Regions from separate parts of the Brevibacillus halotolerans genome, predicted to be linked through region 1. Evidence: predicted binding sites of a transcription regulator. Region 1 holds the regulator's gene; each other region holds the start of a gene.

Region 1 (5,896 bases):
CACTATGAGAAACGTGAGTCACAGGAAGCGATGATGTATGCTGTATACCAAGCTTTTACTGATCAGAAGCATTTGTTAGTAGAAGCGGGTACAGGAACAGGAAAATCGTTGGGCTATTTGTTACCCGGTATCCTATGGGCACGTATGCACAAACAGCAAGTAATCGTGAGTACGCATACTATTCATTTACAGGACCAGCTTTTTGGCAAAGATATTCCTCTCTTACAAAAAGCATTGCCATTTTCCTTTCGAGCTGCTCAATTGAAGGGCCGAGGAAATTACCTGTGCTTGCGAAAATTTGAACAAAGCATAGAGAGCCAGGAAGGGGCCACACAGGATATACAGCTAGCCAAAGCACAGATTTTAACATGGCTGACCGAAACGACTACAGGTGATGTAGAGGAGCTTAGTTTAAGTCCGAGTGGGCAGTCCTTTTGGCAATCAGTCAGAAGTGACACAGCCTCCTGTCTAAATCGAGAGTGTCCGTGGTTTAGCCGCTGTTTTTACTTCCAAGCGAAGCAGCAAGCAAAAGAGGCTGATGTGATTATTGTTAACCATGCCTTATTAATTGGTGATATTGAGAAGGAGAATGGTGTATTGCCATCATTTGAGGTTGCAATTATTGATGAAGCGCATCAGCTTGATGAAGTAGCAAGTCAACATTTTGGGACACAGCTCTCCAGCGTAGAATTGTTTCAATTGGTAGAGCAGCTTGGAACAGAAGGAGAAAAGCAAATGCTACTCCTGCTAGCCAATGAGTTGAAAATGTGGCAACCAGCTGAAAAGGCAAGAATAGAACAGCACCTACAACAAATGAGGATTGAGCAGCAAATGCTAAAAGAGGCTGTTACGAACTGGCTACAACTCTTTTATCATTGGGGTTCTGAACGGGGTATGGATACAGGGGAATCTCAAAGAGCTACACTTCGATATAAAACAGAAGACTTTAAGAAAAAATATAAGAAGCTTGCAAAATCCAGCGATCTCATTTTACAAAAGTTAGGGAATGTAGCCAAGGAAATTGAACAACTGTTACGTATTCTGCCATCCTCTAAAGGGGAAGCTCCGTACTCCTTACAGCGGTTGCAAACGGATGCAGCTGGTTTAGTAGAAGAAATCAGTCAAGTGGCTGTAAAGCTTCATTTTTTGTTAGTAGAAGAGCAGGATGAGTATGTAAGCTGGATGGAAATAGAAACAAGAACATCCCGCAAACAACTCTTTTTCTTTAAAACGCCACTAGATATAGCTGATACCTTGCGTACAACTTTACTGGAGCCAAAACGCAGTATTATTATGACCTCAGCGACACTGACAGTGAAGAATAGGTTTACTTACTTTATGGAGCGAATGGGTTTTGCTAATCTTCCAGAAGAACGGGTCGAAACACTCTCACTCCCATCGCCCTTTGACTATGCGCAGCAAGGACTCATCCTGATTCCCTCCGATTTCCCTTCTGTAAACAAGGAAGGAGAACAGCGGTTTGTTGAAGCCGTAATTGCTGGCTGCGTTGATGCTGTTCGAGCAAGTGAGGGGCGAACAATGATTTTATTTACCTCATATAGCATGCTTAGAACCGTTTATGAAGGAATGAAGAGCTTACTCGAGGGTGAAGAGTTTGAACTATTAGGCCATGGAGTAGATTCAAGTAATAGAAGCAAGTTGGTACGTCGGTTTCAAACCGGGACAAAAACAGTGCTTCTGGGTACGAATAGCTTCTGGGAGGGTGTAGATATACCTGGAAATGTACTGAGCTGTCTGATCATTGTTCGTCTCCCTTTTCAACCGCCCAACCAACCGCTTTTAGAAGGACGTTCGGAGCGGCTGAAGGCCGAGAAAAAGAATCCTTTTATGACGCTTTCCTTGCCCCATGCAGTTATTCGTTTTAAGCAGGGAGTGGGTCGATTAATACGTCAACAGACAGACAGCGGTGTTGTAATTGTATTTGATACACGCATCATTGAATCTAAATATGGTCGTACGTTTTTGCAATCTTTGCCGCCTTATCAGGTAGAGACTGGTCCCTGGACCACATTACGTGAGCGAATAGCTCCTTTTTTACAATAAAATCAGTCCCTTAGGAAAAACAAATCTAAAATGATTGTATGAATTTTACCCAAGCCATAAAGTAGGAGGGAAGCAGATCCATGACTACAAAACGACATAACCTATGTCTAGTTATTTGTATAGGCATGATGATCTTTGCATTATCCCAACCCGTTGAAGCAAGCCGCCCCATTGCGATAGCACATCAGCAACAGCATATTGAGGACCCCGATGCTGTTGAACAGGAGGAAGATTTTGTTGGGCTTACCACTACTTTTTTCTCTTTACCAGAAGGAGAATGTACGCTCATTCGCTTCCCTTCTGGTAAAACGATGCTAATTGATACAGGGAGCGAAAAAGATACGGAAAAATTGGTTTCCTTGCTACTTGAGCGCCATGTTACAAAAGTCGATTACCTGTTATTGACAAACGATTTACCTACTCATATTGGCGGCTATGATAAGCTTGCGGAGAAAATTCAATTTGATAAGATTTACATGCCAAAATTGACAGCCTTCGTAATTCACAGTAATATCCATATATCTAGGGAAAAGCAAGTTGTGTATGTAAAGGAAAAGGATCAATTACTGGATGGGAAAGATGTGGTGATCACATTTTTACATCCCAGCGAGAACCTGTTTTTATCACCACAGGATAATTCGCTTGTGTTTAGTCTGACCCAAGGAGAGCTCCAGTTTTTGTTCACCAGTGCCATCAATGAAAAAGCAGAGGAGCGTTTGTTTGCGAAATACCCTTCTTTACTGCCGGCTGAAATCTTAAAGGTTGCGGCACAAGGCAGCAATCAGGCTTCTATTCAATCCTTCTTAACTAAGGTTGATCCCCAGATTGCTGTTGTGCAGACCGGTATTGTGCGTGAGCAATGGAAAGACTCCATGCGTGAGGTGGTGGAGCGTTTGGAGGAATCATGGGCAGATACGTATGTGACTAGCCGGGATGGGTCAATTACCATTCTCTCTAACGGACAAGATTATAAGGTTTTAAAGGCAGTCAAGACCTCTACACGTGATAGACAACGAAGTTAGGAGTGCAATTTATGGGGAAAGTACCAAAAATTTCTGAAGCGGTCGTTCGCCGTCTGCCGATCTATTTGCGATATTTAACAAATCTACAGGAACTACAGGTAAAAACGGTGTCTTCCCAACAGATGGGCAAAACAATGGATATTAATCCAGCCCAAATTCGAAAGGACCTGTCTGCATTTGGTGACTTTGGCAAAAAAGGCATTGGCTATGACGTAGATTACTTGATTGAAAAGATTCGTCATATCTTGAAATTGGACCAAGTGATCCATGTAGCGTTGGTGGGGGCCGGTAATCTAGGTCAAGCGATTTCCAATTACAATGTGTATTTAAAAGATAACATGAAAATTGTTTCCATTTTTGATGCCGACCCGCAAAAAATAGGTAAGGATTTAGGGGGATTGGTCATTGAACCGATTGATAAAATGGAAGATATCATCAAGGAAAAACAAATTCGGATGGCGATAATTACAACGCCAGCCTCCGCCGCACAGGAAGTGGCAAATAAATTGATCGAAGCTGGAATAGAAGCGATCCTCAATTTTGCCCCAACAACCATTCGCACCGAAAAAGAAGTAAAAATTGATCATAACGATTTGACTTCCAGCTTGCAAAGCTTAGCGTATTATTTAAACTAAGTAATGACTAACAGATAAAGGGAGAGTGTCTACGTTGATGAAAATCATTACCAACGCAACCGTAATTACTGTTAATGAACAAAATGAGGTTATTTATAATGGAGCAGTTGGCTTTGATGGGGGAAAAATTACATATGTAGGTAAAACGCCAGAAGATTTATCAGCATATGACGAGATCATTGATGGAACGAATAAATATCTAATGCCAGGATTTATTAATACACATGGTCACGTAGGCATGTCTCTACTGCGCGGATTTGCGGATGACCTACCTTTAAAACAGTGGCTGGAAGATAAAATGTGGCCAATGGAAGGTCAATTTACAGCGGAGCATGTGAAATGGGGTACAGCTATTTCCATTATCGAGATGATTCGTACCGGTACAACTACCTTTGTAGATATGTATGATCATATGGATACAGTAGCACAGGAAGTGGAAGCATCCGGGATGCGCGGTGTATTATGCCGTGGGGTAATTGGTTTCTGCTCAGAAGAAGAACGCCAGCAGAAATTACAAGAAGCTGCATCTTTCGCATCACGTTGGAACGGAGCAGCCAACGGTCGTATCCATACCATGATGTCGCCGCATGCACCTTATACGTGCTCTCCTGAGTACATCCAGCAAATCCTTGAGAAGGCTATCGAGTTAAACGTACCATTACATATCCATATGTCTGAATCAAAAGCAGAAGTAGAACAAAACGTTCAGGATTACGGTGTACGCCCTGTTGCTCACTTAGAAAATCTAGGTGTATTTAATCACCCTACACTAGTTGCCCATGCAGTGCATTTAACGGATGAAGAAATTGATACATTGGCTAAATATAATGTTAAAGTAGCTCATAATCCAATTAGTAACTTAAAATTGGCAAGTGGTGTAGCAAGAGTGCCTGAGATGCTTGCGAAAGGTGTTTGTGTAAGCTTGGCAACTGACAGCTCAGCAAGTAACAACAACTTAAATCTATTTGAAGAGCTAAAATTAGCGGCTATCCTGCATAAGGGTGTTTCCTATGATCCAGAAGTGGTTCCGGCAGAAGAAGCGCTTCGTATGGCTACACGTTATGCGGCAGATGCTGTGTTCCAAAAAGACAGCTTAGGCTCCTTAGAAGTAGGGAAAAAAGCAGATATGATTATGCTAAATGCGGCTCAAGCACATTTCCAACCGGCAAATGATCCGATTTCCCATGTTGTTTATGCAGCAAATGGCTATGATGTAACAGATACAATTGTTGATGGTCATTTCTTAATGAAAGATAAAGAGTTAATCACAATGGATGAACAAAAAGCAATCGCTGAAGTGAATCGTGTGTTTGCGCTATTAAAGCAATAAGCTCATAAAAGTCGCCTCTCCATATGACAAAGGCTCCTGCCAAGTGGTTGATACGGCAGGAGACAGTGTAGTGTAGGTGTGTAGGCAGAGAAAAAATTTAATCCGTCCGTTGCATCTCTGTTTGCCATAAATCTGTAAGTGAGGAGTGACGAACAGAGAGCGTAGCGGTAGGTGGCAAGGTACGCAGCGGTGAGGACAGACCTACCCAGGATTCGTACAAATCGTGTTGTTCCCAACCCTGTTTTGGTAGGACAAGGCTCCTGTCGGTTTGATTCACACGCTCACCTCCTTGTGGTGTACTGATAGTATGGCTCCTTCTCATGACTCTATAATTAGTAAGTTTTCCACGTGGTTCTAAAACCTTCTTGTATCTCATAATTGTTAGGAGATACGCAAGGGAGGGGTTACCCATGTACGTGAAGCAACGGTATCTTTGGCTGTTGGTGCCAATATTAGCTTGCTTATTTGGTTTGGGTATATTATTGGGACAAGCAACAGACAAGCTATCTGTAGCACAAGACAGGACGAAGGAGCTACATGACAAAAGTAGATGGAATGCCGATCAAAATCAAAATAACACCAATCTAAAACAATTGATTGATCAGCTTTTTGTAGAGAAAGCAACTCCATTTGGAGTCAAGATACAGAATCAACCTTTTACAGGGAGCTATCGAGGCAATCACTTTCAACTAACAGGAGCATTACAGGGGAAAAAAGTGAAAATTGAACGTAACAATCGAGGTGCTTCGCTCGTCATAGATAATGAACTACGGGATTTGAACGTACTGCCCTATGCCTTGTTTACACCATCTGAGCATGCCTCAATTTTGAAGGATCAAATCTCA
Region 2 (5,896 bases), on a different contig from region 1:
GTGAGACCGTCGAAATACACGACAGTTTCACCAGATTTTTTGGGGGGAGATCCATCAAGATTTTTTAATTTTAAAGGTTTGATCCAACAGCACCCAGTTTTGTTTAAAGGGAATGCCTAGTCTCCAATAGCTAATTCCTCGTAAATGTAACTCTTTTAATAATGAAAACTTAGCCCGCATCGAACGTGCATCCTCAAACCAGACTTCATGCTCACGACCTTGTTCATCGAAATACCGAAAATGCGGTGCTTGTGCTACCGGGTCAAATTGAATGGATTGCTGGTAACGTCGTGCTAGGTTAACCGCCTCTTTAGGACTCACTACTTTCGCAAATTTACCTCCGGGACGATAGGGGAGTGTCCAGTCATAGCCATATAAATTTTGTCCCATCATAATTTTTTTAGCGGGAATCTCCGTTAATGCATATTCAAGTACACGCCGCACTGGCCCGATTGGCGAGACAGCCATTGGAGGCCCTCCGCTATATCCCCATTCATAGGTCATAATAATGACAAAATCAACGATCTCTCCATGGGCACGGTAGTCATGAGCCTCGTACCATTGACCTTGTTGGGTAGCGCTGGTTTTCGGGGCAAGAGCAGTTGAGATCATTAATCCATTTGCATGCAGACGATCCCTTGCTTTTCGTAAAAATTGATTATAGGCTTCGCGATCTTTGGGATATAGGTGCTCAATATCAAAATGAATGTCACTAAATCCATATCTTTTGGCTCTTTGTATGATTTCATCAAGCATGCGATTTTGCTTTTGCTCATCGTTTAGAATTTCCTGACCTAATTCCGCACTGAATTGATTATTTTCTATGTTTGTAATCACCATCATCAAGGTTGCTCCATTTGATGAAGCGATCCTAGGCAGATCGCCCAGCTCCAGTGAGGTAAGACTCCCATCTCGCTTGATTTGATAGCTGAATGGGGCAAGGTAGGTTAGATAGGGTACTGATTCTTGAGCAATTTGTTCAGTCATGGCGATGTTTCTGCGTGGCTCTATGTAGGCATTCACTTCAATCGTGGGCTTAGGTGCTTGGGGAATGGTTAAAACCATGCCAGGATAAATGGGCCTTGAAACAGAAAGATTGTTTGCTGCTGCTAATTGTTGAACAGAGACATTGAATCTCAATGCAATCTCATAAAGTGAATCCCCTGGCTGGACCGTGTACTGCTTAGGAGTAACGATTACTAGCGATTGACCTACTACCAGGGTTTGTTGGGGCGTAAGATCATTATCGTTGGCGATTTGTTCTACAGAGGTTTTATAACGATTGGCGATTTTATATAAACTGTCACCGGGTCGGACAACATAAATGATCATGAGGCCACCTCCTTGTTGTTTATCTCTTTTACTCATATTCAAGAGGAAGCCAATTTAGGTGCTATTTTTCTTGATGTATCTGGAGGGAATTATGTGATGCATGTTTTTTAACACGGGCATAATAAGGAGGCGAATGAGAAAGGAATGAAATGTATGCAGGAATTGGACTACAGGCGAAAAGTGACAGTTATGCTTGCTATTATGGCGGCGTTATTGTTTGCTTCCATTAATCAAACAATTGTGGGGACAGCGCTCCCTAAAATTATTGCTAAATTGGGTGGCATGGATTATTACAGTTGGGTGTTTACGATCTATATGCTCACCTCAAGCATCGCAACCATATTAGTAGGAAAGCTCTCTGACATGTATGGCCGCAAGCCTTTCATTTTGATCGGATTAGGAGTATTTGTTGTAGGTGCCTTTTTGTGTGGAACATCTCGCACTATTTTTGAACTGATTTTGTATCGAGGTATTCAGGGTGCTGGCGCAGGGGTAATCATGTCCACGGCTTTTACCTCCATAGCTGACCTATTTGCTCCAAGGGAGCGAGGGAGATGGCAGGGCTTAATGTCATCGGTGTTTGGATTAGCTAGTGTTTTTGGACCTGTGCTAGGTGGATATATTGTTGATAATGCAGATTGGCACTGGGTGTTTTGGGTGTTCTTACCGTTTGGAATCATTGCAATTGGAATGATTTATTGGCTGTTTCCACGTGCAGTTCATCGAGAGAAGCAAACCGTCGATTACTGGGGTTCGCTACTTATTACGACAACGATGGTACCTTTTCTACTAGCATTTTCATGGGCGGGCACAAAATATGAATGGACGTCCCTGACGATTTTCGGTTTGTTTGCCTTTACTCTGGTTTCATTCCTTTTATTTATTTATGTCGAAAAGCAAGCGAGAAATCCTGTGATTCCATTACATTTATTTCGTAATGATATTTTCACGATCTCAAATGTAATTGGCTTTATTGTTGGAGCAGGGATGTATGCATCAATTATGTACATGCCATTTTTTATTCAGGGGGTACTTGGATATTCGGCTACTCATTCTAGCTATCTAACAATGCCAATGACGCTTAGCTTGGTTGTAGGGAGTGCAGTATGCGGTCAATTGATGACGAAGACAGGTACTTATAAGAAATTTGCCTTGGGTGGCTTAGTGCTCATGCTTGTAGGGATGTATTTACTAGCCCGAATGGATCAAGGAACTACGGGTAGCTCGATTGTGTTCAATCTCATTGTATTTGGATTAGGGCTGGGAGTAGCTATGCCAGTATTTACGATCACTGTCCAAAATGCAGTGAAGAGTAAGGATTTAGGAGTTGCTACAGCTTCATCACAGTTATTTCGTTCCTTAGGCGGGACAATTGGCGTAGCTATTATGGGAACCATTCTTTCCGTACGTATTGGCTCAAAAATGAGTGAGTCGACGGCACAATTAGGTATTAGTCATCTGCCTAACATTCCGCCAGAACTTGTCCAGAAAATCAGCGCATTGCATAACCCACAAATTTTACTGGACCTACAGCGGCTGGATCAAATAGAAAAAAGCCTTCCACCAGTGCTACACGAGCTGTTTAATCATGTAATTGCCAATTTACGAGATGCCTTGCAGTATGCATTAGCAGGAGTTTTTCTTACTTCCACCTGGTTGCTTGTATTTGCTTTACTTCTTACGTTTTTTCTACGAGAAATACCGTTGCGTAGTGAAGGTGATACCCGGCAGGTAGCTACCAAAAAAGCTTCATGGGGGAGTAAAAAGAGATTGAATGAGCAGGAGTAGCAAAAGAAAAGAGCTTTGCATACGGCAAAGCTCTTTTTCTTTCGTTATACTGATGTGGCCAAGTGAATTTCATCCTCTGTTAAATAACATTGTGGATCGGATGCCCAGAAATCTCCATAGAATCCCTGTGCGCGAGGCCGGAAGTTTCCGTTACAGACGGAGAAGTATTGACAGGTCGCACAGCGCCCATGAATCTTGCTTTTCCGATCACGCAACCCAAGAAGAATAGGATGATCGCCCTGCCATATCTCTGCGAAGGACTGTTCCCGCAGATTTCCAAGTGCGATGTTTTGACTAAATTGATCAGGATGCACAATTCCGCGATGATCAATATTGCAGAAAGCGATACCAGAACGATTGCCACCATTGCGTTGCAGCTTTTCCCATATGCGTCCTGCTAGCTCAGGATCGGTTTCCATTACTTTTAGGTAGAGATAGATTGCATCTGCATGGTTGTCAACTGTTAAAATTTCGCGAGGTTGTCCTGATTTTTGGAAATAATGAATTTTTTCAATGATAAAGTCTAAAGCCTCACGTGTTTGCTGATGAGTAATATCATCCTCGACTCCTCCACGGCCTGCATAGACGAGATGATAGAAACAGACACGCGGAATATTCTCTCTTTCAATCAGGTCAAAAATATCTGGCAACGCTTCAATGTTGTGTTTGTTCATTGTAAAACGAAGGCCAACCTTTTGACCCACTGCCATACAGTTTCGAATTCCACGAATGGCTAAATCAAAGGCACCTTCTTTTTGACGGAAAAAATCATGCGTCTTTTGCATCCCATCCAAGCTTATGCCAACATAGCTAATCCCTAAGTCCTTTAAGCGCTTGGCCTTTTTTTCATCAATAAGCGTGCCATTGGTTGAGAATGTAATGCGAATACCCCGAGAAATAGCATGCTCGGCTAGCTCAAAAATATCTGGTCGAATGAGAGGTTCACCGCCCGAAAACAGGATAACGGGTACCTTCATATCCGCTAGCTGATTAATTACATCGTGGGCTTCCTCTGTGCTTAGCTCTCCTTCATATTTCTTATTTTCGGAGCTGGAGTAGCAATGTAAGCAATGAAGATTGCAAGTTTTTGTAATATTCCAAGCAACAACGGGTCCATGCCCATGATGGGTTCCTGTTTTTTGATTTCGAGAAGCCTCTGAATATCGCAATTTATCTCCGAAGGTCGTAGTTGTTTCTAGTAAACTGGAAAGTCCAATCATTATATCCTCCCCTAAGCCTTTGTACAAACTTTCACGGCCTAATTCTAGCAAATAGCTGGAAAAGATTTTGTGAGGAATATCACTTCTTGGAATAGCCAACTTGGTTACAATCAAAAAGAGCAAGGAGGGATTGGTATGCTGGAATACGAGAGCGATTTCGCTATGAAAAAGAAACATGAACACATTTTGCTTTCCTATTTATACAATGACCACAGCGAGCTGGATGGAAAACTAAAGCACATTCTGTCTCTGATTCGTTATGGCACAAAATGGAACGAAGCATTGCATGAAGATTTACATCGTTTCCTTCAATTCCTTCAAACAGATTTCCGTCGGCACATTATGGTGGAGGACGATATTTTATTTTTTACGTTGACGAGTCGACTGGCAACATTAGAGGAGCCATTACTGCTCATTAAATCAGAACATGACCGATTATTAGAGATCTCAGATCGAATTGGGACCGAATTGAATCAGTGTGTGCAGCTGGAACAAAAAACCTCGACGATGGTTTGTTTACTGAAGCAATTTGATGAGCTATTTGAAGAGCATACGATCAAGGAGGATCGGGTATTGTACCCGATGGCCAATAAACTGCTGACATTAGCTGAAAAGGATAGTCTGTATCAGACAATCTCCAAACATTATAAATAGATACCATCATGCCAATGGAGTGAACTAGATGAATTACGACCAGAATCCTTTTATCGTGATTTGGGAAGTGACGCGTGCGTGTGCATTGCGTTGTTTGCATTGTCGAGCCGTAGCGCAGCCCAATCGTCATCCCGACGAGCTGAGTACAGATGAAGGGAAGGAATTGTTAGATCAGATCAAAGAAATGGGTAATCCTCTTCTTGTTTTTACTGGCGGCGATCCATTAATGCGGGAAGATTTATATGAATTAATCGATTATGCAGTAAAAATTGGATTACGTGTCTCTATGTCACCTAGCGCTACGCCGCGTGTAACAGAAAAAGCGATCGTAAAAGCAAAAGAGGCTGGGCTATCACGCTGGGCTTTTAGCCTAGATGGTCCTACCGCAGAGGTGCATGATTATTTCCGCGGAACACCAGGCTCGTATGATATTACCGTAAAATCGTTGGCTATATTGAAAAAACATGGGTTACCTGTTCAATTAAATACAACGATTTCTGTTTATAATGCGCATTTACTAGAAGAAATGTCCCAGATGGTGGAAGAATGGGGCGCAGTTCTATGGAGTGTTTTCTTTTTAATTCCTACAGGAAGAGGGCAGGCAAGTGATGCGGTATCCCCAATGGAGCAGGAGCGCATTTATCGCTGGCTGATCGAGAAGAGTCAGACTGCTAGCTACAGCATCAAAACAACAGCGGCCCCTGCCTATCGGAGAGCACTATACTTTGCAACACAAAAGGGCCTGAATACCCAACCTGAGAAAGTGAAAAGAATGGATCATTTAGGACGTTCAGCTGGAGGCGTTACGGACGGCAAAGGCTTTGTGTTTATTTCTCATGTAGGGGATGTTCAGCCAAGCGGATTTTTACCAATTAATTGCGGAAATGTACGCCAAACACCTT
Region 3 (5,896 bases), on a different contig from region 1:
CCAGATGTGGGAGCCAAAAATCCAGCAAGTACATCAATTAATGTGGACTTGCCTGCACCACTTTCTCCAATAATTCCGATCTTTTGTTTACCTGTTATGCTAAAAGAGATATCTTTTAGGGAAGGCTTAGCTTCCAAAAGGGCTTGTTCTTTCTGAATTGAGTTTGTTTGACTCTCATGCTTCATACCAATAGAAGTAAGTACCAGAGAGCTTTCATTTGTCCATTCGCTTATCGTTACGCTAGAATCTTCTTCCTTGCCTTGAGCTACCTGCTGTTTCAGAATCGCTTGAATCGCCTCTCCTGCTTCTTTCCCATTTAATGTCGCATGATAATCAGCGCCCACCATACGAATTGGCAAGAAATATTCGGGGGCCAAAATCAAAACGGTTAACCCTGTTAACAGAAAAATTTCCCCAGAAATAAGTCGTAGCCCTAGACTAACCGCAACACAAGCCACGGAAAGCATTGTGAAAAAATCCAGCGCAAATGATGATAGAAAAGCTACGCGTAAGGTGCCCATCGTCGCAGAACGATAGCGATCACTCACCCGCTCGATTGTTTTGCTATGCGAACGGCTTAATCCTAAATATTTAAGGGTTTCCAATCCACGCAATGCATCTACAAAATGGTTGGATAAAATGCGATATGATTTCCATTGGCGATCCATTTTTCCCTTAGCTGCAAGACCAATTAGAATCATAAACACAATTAAAATCGGCATCGTAACAAGCAAAATAATTCCAGAAATCATATCCTGCCAGGCTACATAAGCAAGAATGATCCAAGGTGTGATCGCCGTACTAACCATACGGGGAATAATCAATTCGAGATAGGTCCGAAATTGCGCAACTCCCTCGATCACGAGCGTTACCACATTCCCTGTACCCTGTGTTTTAGCAAAACGCGGTCCTAACCAAAATAGTTTTTCCATTAACCTTTTACGTACATCACTGCCTGTCTTCATCGCAAAGCGATAGGCGATTTTCTGTTGCAGCAGGTTGGTCAAATGACGAACGAGAAACGCCAACAAAAACAAACCCAAGCCCATATATAGTTCCTGTAGTTTTTGACCAGCAAAAAGGGCGGAAATAACTTCCGCCAACCATTTTGCCTGGTATAGAATGGACAAGCTTTGGATTAGAACAAGCACAGCTACTGCTAGTAGAACCGGCACAATTCCTTTATAACCGAGTAAGTTTTTACCCATTAATATTCCAAGTGCTCCTTCTCATGTACACGTTTATGAAATACAAAGTAACTCCAAATTTGATAGCCCAATACAAATGGTAGCAAGGATAAAGCTACAATCGTCATGATTTTAAGAGAGTATGGACTAGATGATGCATTTTGAATAGTTAGGTTGAACATACTGTCAATAGAGCTAATCATTACACGCGGGAACAATCCAATAAATACGGAACTAATGGAAAGAGCAATTACTGTACCAGTCATACCGAATGCCCAGCCATCGCGTTCTTTCGAAATAAAGTAACCAGCTAGCACATAAGCAATGGCACCTAATACGGCTATCACGCTTAGTATTCCACCCCGAACGGCAAAAATATCCGTCATGAAGTAGGTCATACTTCCAAAGATAACCAACAGAAGTGCTAGTGGAACCAACAGCATTTTTGCCTGCTTGCGAGCACGTAAGCGCAGATCACCTGTTGTCCGTAGTGTTGCAAACAAAAGACCGTGTACCTGGCAAAGAACAACAACGGTTACTCCGCCCATCACGCTATACAGATTAACCATGTCAAACAATCCAGCGTTCATTTCCATGTTTGCATCAATTGGTAAGCCCTTTAATAGACAAGCAAATACTACACCCAGTAGGAATGGCGGTAAAAAGCTACCGATAAAAATCGCAACATCCCAAACTTTTCTCCATACAGGATTATCTACTTTGCCACGGTATTCAAAAGCAACACCGCGACCGATTAACGCTAATAGAAGAAATACTAACGGTAAATAAAAGCCACTAAACAGAGTTGCATACCAGTTAGGGAATGCAGCAAACATCGCTCCCCCTGCGGTCAAGAGCCATACTTCATTCGCATCCCAGAACGGGCCAATTGAATTGATTAAAACACGGCGCTCTATGTCTGATTTGGCTAGGAAAGTAGTAGACATTCCAATTCCAAAATCAAAGCCCTCTAAAAAGAAGAAGCCAATAAATAAAACGGCGATTAAAACAAACCAGAGTTCATTAAGAGAAAGCATGAGTTTCCTCCTTATTAAACGGGTCATTTGTGCTTGCTTCTGCCTTCACTAGAGCATAAGGACCCTTCTTGATAACACGAGTAAACAAATAAAGGAGCACGATGAACAGCACCAAATAAATCGTACTAAAAGCAATCAGGGAGAATAACACTTCGCCAGCAGATACGCTAGGTGAAATACTATCTTCAGTTTTCATCAACCCAAAAACAGTCCATGGCTGACGACCAAATTCAGTCATAACCCACCCTGCTGTATTTGCGATAAATGGTAAAGAAATACTATATACCATTGCATGCATAAACCATTTATTTGGCTGCTCTAGCTTTTTGCGCCATGATAGATAGAATCCAATCATTGCAAGGAGAATCATTAAACTACCACCTGCTACCATGATGCGGAAGCTCCAGAATGTCGTGCGAACAGGTGGAATATAATCGCCAGGACCATATTTTTGTTCGTATTCAGCTTGTAACTCATTCATTCCAGGAAGGTCACCTGAGAATTTACTATAGGATAGATAGCTTAACAGGTATGGAATTGAAACCTCTATTCCATTTTTCTTGTTTTCTGGATCAATCGTAGCAAATACTGTCCAAGGAGCTGGGTCCGGACTTCTTTCCCACAAGGCTTCACTTGCAGCCATTTTCATAGGCTGTGTTCCCACCAGATATTGAGCTTGCTGGTGACCAAATACAGCTACAAGGAGAGAAGATAGAAGTGCAACCACAATCGATAACTGAAAAGATGATTTAAAGAATGATACCTCTTGTTTACGCAATAATTTATAAGCACTAACACCAGCTACTAGGAAAGCTCCTGTCGCAAACGCGGAAAAAATCGTATGCGGGAACTCTACCATTAACTGACCATTCGTAACGAGCGCAAAAAAGTCATTCATCTCCGCTCGACCATTGTTGATCTCAAAGCCTACAGGTCGTTGCATAAAAGAGTTGGCTAACAGTATCCAGAAAGCAGACATTGTCGTACCGAAAGCCACCAGCCAAATACAGAGACAGTGAACCTTTTTCGACAAACGCTCCCAACCAAAAATCCATAAACCGATAAATGTAGATTCCAAAAAGAAAGCTAATAATGCCTCAATTGCAAGGGGCGCACCGAAAACGTCACCGACAAATCTTGAATAATTAGACCAGTTCATACCAAATTGGAACTCCTGTAGAATCCCTGTTACGACACCCACACCAAAGTTAATCAGGAACAGCTTGCCCCAGAACTTTGCCATGTGCTTATATTTTTCTTCCCCTTTGACCACATACATCGTTTCCATTATTGCGATTAGAAAAGATAATCCAATCGTCAATGGGACGAAGATGAAGTGGAAAATCGTTGTGGAAGCAAACTGAGTACGTGAAAGCATTACCAGATCCAAATCCATTGATTTCCTCATCCCTCTCTCTTGATAGTTTTTTAACTAAAAGGTATTTTATCTATCCTTGCGTTATTTTCTCAGATTGTTCCATACCCCATGTGTGATATTTATCACATTTAGTTCACTAGTTTCAATCTAATTTGAAAAGATTCATCTATCCGACAAAAAGTAACATTTTAACAAAAGAGTATTCAGAAAATTACCTATATAACAGCGATATTAAATCTACCAACTTATACGGGTAAGTTTTTTGAAAAAATGTTATTTTTTTGATCAACAAAAAAGATGACCACTGTTTTATGTAGTCATCTTTTTTTATTTTCGTTTTACAATTAATTATTCTCTTTTTAAAGCTTTACCCGTTGCAATCGCAGAGCATTTAACACAACCGATACGGAGCTTAATGCCATCGCTGCACCTGCCAACCATGGAGCTAATAACCCAGCAGCCGCAATGGGAATCCCTAAACAATTGTAGGCCAGCGCCCAAAATAAGTTTTGTTTGATGTTCCTCATCGTTTTCTTGCTCATCGTAAAGGCATCCGCAATGCTATTTAGATCGCCCCGCATCAACGTAATATCTGCTGCTTCCATCGCTATATCTGTACCCGTTCCCATGGCGATACCTATATCTGCTGTGGCTAATGCTGGAGCATCGTTAATTCCATCTCCAACCATCGCTACTTTTTTACCTGCTTGTTGTAACTTAGTTACTTCGGCTGCTTTTCCCTCTGGCAACACTTCTGCGATCACATGCTCGACGCCAACCTGTGCCGCGATCGCTTTTGCTGTTCGTTCATTATCGCCTGTGACCATATAGACGCTTAAGCCCATTTCTTTTAAGCGAGCAATTGCTTCTCGGGAGGTTTGTTTGACGGTATCCGCTACTGCGATCACTCCGGCATATCGCTGATCAATAGCAGCCAGCATCGCTGTTTTACCTTCCTGCTCCCATTTTTCCATAATAGGCAATGCTAGATCGATCTGTACCGCAAATTTCCCCATGAGCTTGCGTGTTCCAACTAATACTTCTTTCCCCCCAATAATGGCTCGCACACCGTACCCTGGAATGGCTTCGAATTCGCTAGGGCTTTGCAAACCAATCCCCTGCTCAATGACGCCCGCCACAATGGCCTCTGCTAAAGGATGCTCGGAATTTTTCTCAGCACTAGCGATATACTGAAGAAATTGTTGTTTTTCCCAGTGATCTGCCGTCAGCACATCTGTCAATTCAGGCTTACCCTTTGTAATCGTCCCTGTTTTATCAAGTAGGACTGTATCAATTCGATGTGTCGCTTCCAAATGTTCTCCACCCTTAAATAGAACACCCGCTTCTGCTGCCCGACCAGAGCCTGCCATGATTGAGGTTGGGGTTGCTAAACCAAGTGCACACGGGCAAGCAATGACTAGAACAGCTATTAGAATTTCTAGTGCGCTAGTAAAATCGCCTGGTGTAATGAAGAAGTACCAAATCAGAAAAGCCAAAACGGCAAGCGATACTACAATCGGAACAAAAATACCTGAAATCTTGTCGGCTACACGTTGAATCGGCGCTTTAGATCCCTGTGCTTCTTCCACTACTTTAATGATTTGGGCCAATGCTGTTTCCTTGCCGACCTTTGTAGCCTTTACTTGTAAAACACCGTTTTTATTAATCGTAGCTCCTATCACTTGATCGCCTGATTCTTTTTCCACAGGGATGCTTTCTCCCGTTAGCATTGATTCATCCACCGAGGATTTTCCCTCAACAATCTCTCCATCTACCGGTATTTTTTCTCCTGGCTTCACGAGAAACAGATCATTAACCTGCACTTCCTCCACAGCAATGACCAGTTCTTCGCCATTGCGTATAACCGTAGCCGTCTTTGCCTGAAGTCCCATTAAGGTTTTGATGGCTTCTGATGTGCGTCCCTTTGCTAATGCTTCAAAAAGTTTTCCTAATAAAATTAAGGTAATGAGTACAGCACTAGTTTCATAATAAAGATGGATATCATGATGCATGGCCTGCATACTTCTAATCGTTTCATAAAGACTGTAAAAATAAGCTGCTGATGTTCCTAACGCTACTAATACATCCATGTTTGCTGAGCCATTGCGAAGTGCCTTATACGCTCCTTGGTAAAATTGCCACCCAATCATGAACTGTACGGGAGTGGCCAATAGTAATTGAATCCATGGGTTCATCAAAATCTCAGGCGCCCAAATAAATGAGGTAAACGAAAAATGCTTCACCATCGTCCATAGTAAAGGAAGAGATAGGATTGCAGAGAAGATCAGTTTACG
Region 4 (5,896 bases), on a different contig from region 1:
CAGCCCCTTTTTCGAAGGCGTAATCAATATTCTATCGGAATGGAAAAATGTCAATGAGCTAATTAAAGCCAAGGACTATGAGGATTTTATGGACAAGATGACGAGGCTTTTACATGAGAGCTAATTATTTAAAAGCTGCTATTTTCTTTTGTAAGACTATCACGGTATATCTGCAAAAACCTTTATAATGGAAGCAACTGACTTTATGAGCAGTTGCTTTTTTACATTCTTATAAACACTTATGATAAACTCAGCTTGTTAAACTAAGAAATGTTCTAGGTGATAAAAGGAGGCTCATTATGGGGTATCATTTGAAATTATTACACAAGAGCAAGCAGTAGAGATTGCATACCAATTTTCCTCCTCAACCATAAGCGGAATGACTTTACTAGCACAAGTATTAATCCCTTCGAATTACTCACTAGTTGCGGCGGCAGACTGATTCAAGCCAAAGATATCTTATACACGATATAAATACCTACAATGCAACTTGCAAGAACTAATGTGACATGGCAAGTAGCTTTTATCCTTCCAATCCCTATATCTAGAACACTGTTCCTCATTTGCATAAGGAAACCTCCCCACCTTTTCCTGTACCACTTCACATTTTATCCCTTAGTTACCACCTTACTATTGATGTATATAAAAAAGAGTCCCATATTACTAAAGGAACTCTTCTCTACTGACAACATATGGGTATTTATTTTTAAAACATTACACATTAGTGATCCCAGTCCACGACTTGCTCCTCCATAGCGCTGATCGATTCGGCTACCTTAACCATCATGGAACATTCAATTCTCTTCCGGAAAATATCACAACTGAAGTCGTAGGTTCCATTGAGGGAGCCTGTCACATGAAGCGCATTAGCAGGACAACCACCACTACAGTACAGTTTTGCCCAGCAGTCCTGACATTCCGGCTTCGAATAGCAGTTGCTTTCTTTAAACTTGTATTGCAACTCTGGTTTGGTAATCCCATCCCAAATGTTTCCCATACAATAATTCTCATCCCCTACAAATTGATGGCAAGGGAAAAGATCACCCCATGGAGTGACAGCAAGGTATTCGGTTCCTGAACCACAGCCAGCGATTCTTTTCTGAATACAAGGGCCTTCTGAGAGGTCAAGCATATAATGGTAGAAGGTAAACCCATTGCCCTTTTCCTTACGTTGAAGCATTTCCTTCGCGAGAATTTCATATTGGTTATAAATCTCTTGGAGGTCATTCTCGGTTAGCGCATAGGGCTCGCTTGGATCACAGATAACAGGCTCCATCGAGAGTTTATCAAATCCAAGGTCTGCAATATGAAAAATGTCATTGGTAAAATCGAGATTGTTCTGGGTGTAGGTTCCACGTACATAGTATTCTTTGTCTCCACGTTTCTTGACAAAATCCTGGAACTTCCGAACAATAAAATCGTAGCTTCCCTCTCCAGTGACTGTTTTACGAAGTCGATCATGAACCTCTTTTCTGCCATCAAGGCTTAATACAACATTATACATTTCTTGATTTAAGAAATCGGTAACCTCATCGTTAAGTAACATACCATTCGTAGTAAAGGTGAACCGAAAAGTCTTTTTGTATTCTTTTTCTTTACTTCTTGCGTAAGCGACTATCTGCTTGACAACCTTCCAAGCCATAAGCGGTTCTCCGCCGAAGAAATCGATATCGAGATTTCGGTGGTGACCCGAGTTTTCCAATAGGTAATCGATAGCTCTTTGCCCAACCTCATAGCTCATGATTGCTCTGTCTCCGTGGTATTTCCCCTGACTAGCAAAGCAATATTCACATGACAGATTACAGGTATGCGCAACATTGAAGCATAGAGCCTTTACATAGGTCTGACGATTTCTCAGATCAATAGAGAGATCCTTAAATTCATCCTCAGTAAAGAGTTGCCCGTCTTTTTTTAGCTCCTCGACATCTGCTATGGTTTCACGGATGTCCAACTCAGTAATAGCACAATCATGTGCATACTTTTCCAGCATCATTGCCACTATTATTTCTGTAGAAGTATTTTCGTAAAGTGCGATGATTTCATAAGCGAGGTCATCGACAACATGTACCGATCCACTGTAGGTGTCAAGCACAATGTTGTATCCGTTTAGTTTATATTGATGGATCATACTTGATAATCAAGCTCCTTTTGCCCATAAAAATTGCCGCCCATCCGCAAAGCAGTTGGGCGGTACATTTCCATTACCTATCTGTTCAATTTGTTTTCACATTGCTGATTAGCAATTCCACAGGAAGTTTTGCAAGCTGACTGACAGGATGTCTGGCATGCGCCACATCCACCAAACTTTGCGGTATCCTGCAATTTACGCGTACTCAATGTTACGATTCTTTTCATGATGTACAACCCCTTTTCACTATTTTGAAGCAATGAGAATCAATATCGTGATTTTTTTCACAATATTACCTAGATAATTTTAACAACGCCTCTGGTTGACGTCAATTATAGCTAATGTCTTATCTGTGAAACTTCACTTGATTTCGCTTATATAGATGTCTCATCTACCCTCAAAAACCAATTCATGGAAGAATATCATCTTTTTTTCGTAAAATGCTCGCTGTTTTTCTTTAGAAAAAATGTAAAAACCCTTGCCGTCATACCACGTTACCTGTTCATTTTAACAACTGGGGGAGTTAGCTCCCCCGCTGCGTTCTACTTCAATACATCTACTACGAATTTTGACCAGCTTTCTAATCTTCTATATATATCCGGCTGCAACAACTCCTCGATGGTTGTCCACTTACCTTCCAACTGATCAATTTCTCTTACACTCACAGTCGCATCTTCATCTAAATCAAGTGTTACAAGAAGTCCAATATGTACTTTACCTACTTCTTCTACGTCATCATTGATAAAGCCAATCGTGTTAAACTCTCGATCTGTTGCTTGTATGTCCAGCTCTTCTTCTAGCTCTCTAAGTAAGTTAATCTCTAAAACTTCCTCGAAGCTGCTGGTATTTTCGTCATTCATGTGACCTCCTGTACCTAATGACAGCTTGTCATGCAGGCGTACTTCTCCACCGCCTGATAGACGTTTGTACATGAACAGCTCATTGCCCTTGCGAATTACTACATATGGAATTGGTTGCTTAAAGCCCTGATTTTCCTCAGCATCTCCGCGTCTCATAACAGAATAATGAGATGAAATATTACTCATTAGCTTCGTGATTCTGTCAGGTTCCTTTTCAATTCCTTGGAAAGCCAACCGCTCATTATCAAATAGTTCCGTTCGTTTTACCACTAAAATTTGTTCATCCATTTTACCCATTGTTAATGCTCCCTTACGTAATATCAATTTCCTTATCACAAATCGAGTTATACCATTTGCTAATAGAAGTCTTTAGTATACCGTATATTTGTTAACAGATGTTTGTTTAGAAAATCGTAGGAAAATTGCTTCAATTCTTTTCGTATCTACAGCTACATACTGAAAGAAATTTTGATCTAGTTCCTCCTTCTGACTTTTTGTTTGCCTTTTTCTTTAGGCTGTTTTCTAAAAGATTGTTGCTTTTTACATCATTATTTATAGATATTATACCTTCTGATAAAATAGGAATATAAGGTATTTTCATTATTTTAAAGTCACAGAAAAGAAAGTAAGCTATGAAAGACAAAACCAAGAAAACAAAAAAGGATTTCAACCCAAAAGACGCTGTTTTCGTATTCTCTTCTTTTACATTCATTTGCGTGGCCATCATTTTTATTCTTATCGTTTATGATGTACTCACAATTCATAATTTCCTATCGTTCGAAAAACCAATCAGAATGATAATGCATATATGTAGTGCTTCGTTTGCTCTACTTTTGTTTGGTGTAATCTTAACGCTTTACATTCCCTCAAAATACATTGACGATACAAACAAGAGTTATCAAAATTATTCGCTGTTACCTATTTTTGTCTTTATGCTTTTAGGAGCGTTATTTGAAGAACTTTTGTTTAGAGGAATTATTCAAAATTTACTTTTCATCTTTATAGAGAACCAATGGATTGGAATTATAGCAACTACTTTATTTTTCTTAGGTTTTCATACTCAATACTTCAAAAAGCCTATCATGCTACTAAATATAAGCATACCAAGTTTTACTTTTGGCTGGTTATATTTTGAAACCAATAATATTTTAGTACCATTTGTTGTGCATTTTCTAATGAACTTAGGAATAACGCTATTATTCAAATACAATTTAATAAGGGTTAAAAAATAACTTAGTTTACTGATACTTCTACCTTAGTACTGCTTATGGTCCACATAGATACACATTAAAAGATTTTGGTTATTAGGAAGGAGTTAATATGTTTCATATTAATTATCAACTTGCTTTGTCTGAATCAGAAATTTCCTCCCTTACGCATGAAGAGCTTATAGAAGATTACGGTGATGATTTCTTAGGATTGATACTCTTTTCTTTTAATGAGCAGGAGTATGGATATTATTCTGAAGATGCGACGATCCATGAATTCAACTTTTTCCAAGAATGGATCATATCATGGTTTCAAATGCTAAATGAGGCTCTAATCATGTTAAAAAAGGAGGGGTATGCTGCTATTAAAACCATAGAAGAACCCGATAACTGGATCGTAATTAAAAATAGGAATGAAAATGTATTGATTGATTTCGTGCTGGCAACAGATAGGGTTCCTAAGGAATTTGTAACTCCCGTTCCGCTTTGTTCCATCTATGATGCTGGATGGGAAAATGAGATTATAAATAAAGCACAATTTCTTTCTGAACTTAAAACGAAAACAGGCGATTTCATTCAAAAGATAGAAAGATTGAATAACGATCTTGCAAAATCAAGTGTAAACTTTCAAAGTCTTAAAGAAACATACCTACTGGCACACTTTTTGTTATCATAGACAGACCTATCAGTTGTGGAAAATAAATCAACAGGACAAAAAGATTAAGCTACCTTTTTGTCCTGTTTTATATGATTACGTATCAAACTCAATAGATTGTAATTCTCCTTTTCAAACATTGACTTTAAAAACCGTTCTTCTTATGTAAGGATATATTTTATACCAAGTTTAGTATTGACTCCCCAACCATAAATAGAAACGTTGCTAATGCAAAGCCCTGACTCTCTCCTCCCTATACTATACATTGATCATTTCCGTTTTCAGCTGCGATTCATCTTCTTCTCCCCCACTAGCCTTAGCTCTTGCCCCTCTCCTTTATCAAATAACGACATCTCACATTCCCGTCCGCAATACATTCCGTACGCTGCACATCGGCGTCAAGTAGCGCTGCGAATAGAGCAACCTCACATTGACATGCTTGGCGATTGCGGATTGCAACTTCTACAACAGGACAGTTTGCTTCATCCAATAAGTATGTATCATCTTGTTTTTTTTCTAATTTGACCATGTATCCCTCTTGATCCTGAATTTTGGCCAAGGTTGCTACTCTTTCCTCAAAGTTTTGTCCTGACATCGCTTCACGGTACTTTTTCTCGATCTTTGCCATTCTCCGTTCAAATAAGCTATTCACTAACGATTCCCCGAACATGTCATTGATCTCCTGAATCAATTCCATGGCCAGACTATCGTATTCATTCGGAAATAATTCTTCGGATAAAACCGTAAGTCGATAGGAATAAGTTGGTCTTCCTACACGCTGACGCAGAATACTAGATTGGATATAACTGTCCTTCTCTAACGCATATAAATGCTTGCGAACAGACATCCTCGTTACTCCCAAATGCTCCGACATTTCCTGGACACTTACTGAACCACGCTTCTTGAGCAACAGCAATATCTCATTTCTTGTTGATTGTTCTCGTAATCGAACCGCGTGTTTGTTCATGGACACCCTTCCTCTCTGAGCAAGATAAGAGATTTATAGTAAAAAACTTTGCAGAAGCATATCTGTCTCTTCTGCAAA

What was found. The regulator Rex, encoded in region 1, represses fermentation and respiration genes when NADH is low (regulators of the CRP and FNR family bind a similar motif). The targets are predictions, from matches to a motif close to TTGTGAAATATTTCACAA.
Region 2: the regulator Rex is predicted to act here: its motif matches at 4,408-4,425, upstream of O0550_RS05645 (hemerythrin domain-containing protein).
Region 3: the regulator Rex is predicted to act here: its motif matches at 3,713-3,730, upstream of O0550_RS17790 (cytochrome ubiquinol oxidase subunit I).
Region 4: the regulator Rex is predicted to act here: its motif matches at 2,401-2,418, upstream of scfA (six-cysteine ranthipeptide SCIFF).

The regions. Positions count from the first base shown of each region.
Region 1 covers NZ_JAPTNK010000011.1:140,544-146,439, forward strand. Annotated here, with positions in the region: gene dinG (ATP-dependent DNA helicase DinG) at 1-2,064, shown strand, start outside; gene O0550_RS15215 (ComEC/Rec2 family competence protein) at 2,145-3,086, shown strand; gene O0550_RS15220 (redox-sensing transcriptional repressor Rex) at 3,098-3,721, shown strand; gene O0550_RS15225 (amidohydrolase) at 3,759-5,051, shown strand; gene O0550_RS15230 (hypothetical protein) at 5,149-5,328, opposite strand; gene O0550_RS15235 (hypothetical protein) at 5,462-5,896, shown strand, end outside.
Region 2 covers NZ_JAPTNK010000003.1:153,015-158,910, reverse strand. Annotated here, with positions in the region: gene O0550_RS05660 (glycoside hydrolase family 18 protein) at 55-1,332, opposite strand; gene O0550_RS05655 (MDR family MFS transporter) at 1,486-3,120, shown strand; gene O0550_RS05650 (radical SAM protein) at 3,165-4,340, opposite strand; gene O0550_RS05645 (hemerythrin domain-containing protein) at 4,476-4,994, shown strand; gene O0550_RS05640 (TIGR04053 family radical SAM/SPASM domain-containing protein) at 5,023-5,896, shown strand, end outside.
Region 3 covers NZ_JAPTNK010000015.1:77,317-83,212, forward strand. Annotated here, with positions in the region: gene cydD (thiol reductant ABC exporter subunit CydD) at 1-1,208, opposite strand, end outside; gene cydB (cytochrome d ubiquinol oxidase subunit II) at 1,208-2,224, opposite strand; gene O0550_RS17790 (cytochrome ubiquinol oxidase subunit I) at 2,211-3,620, opposite strand; gene O0550_RS17795 (heavy metal translocating P-type ATPase) at 3,962-5,896, opposite strand, start outside.
Region 4 covers NZ_JAPTNK010000006.1:139,679-145,574, forward strand. Annotated here, with positions in the region: gene O0550_RS10500 (BglG family transcription antiterminator) at 1-124, shown strand, start outside; gene scfB (thioether cross-link-forming SCIFF peptide maturase) at 722-2,128, opposite strand; gene scfA (six-cysteine ranthipeptide SCIFF) at 2,206-2,355, opposite strand; gene O0550_RS10515 (hypothetical protein) at 2,671-3,285, opposite strand; gene O0550_RS10520 (CPBP family intramembrane glutamic endopeptidase) at 3,621-4,220, shown strand; gene O0550_RS10525 (hypothetical protein) at 4,309-4,872, shown strand; gene O0550_RS10530 (helix-turn-helix transcriptional regulator) at 5,168-5,818, opposite strand.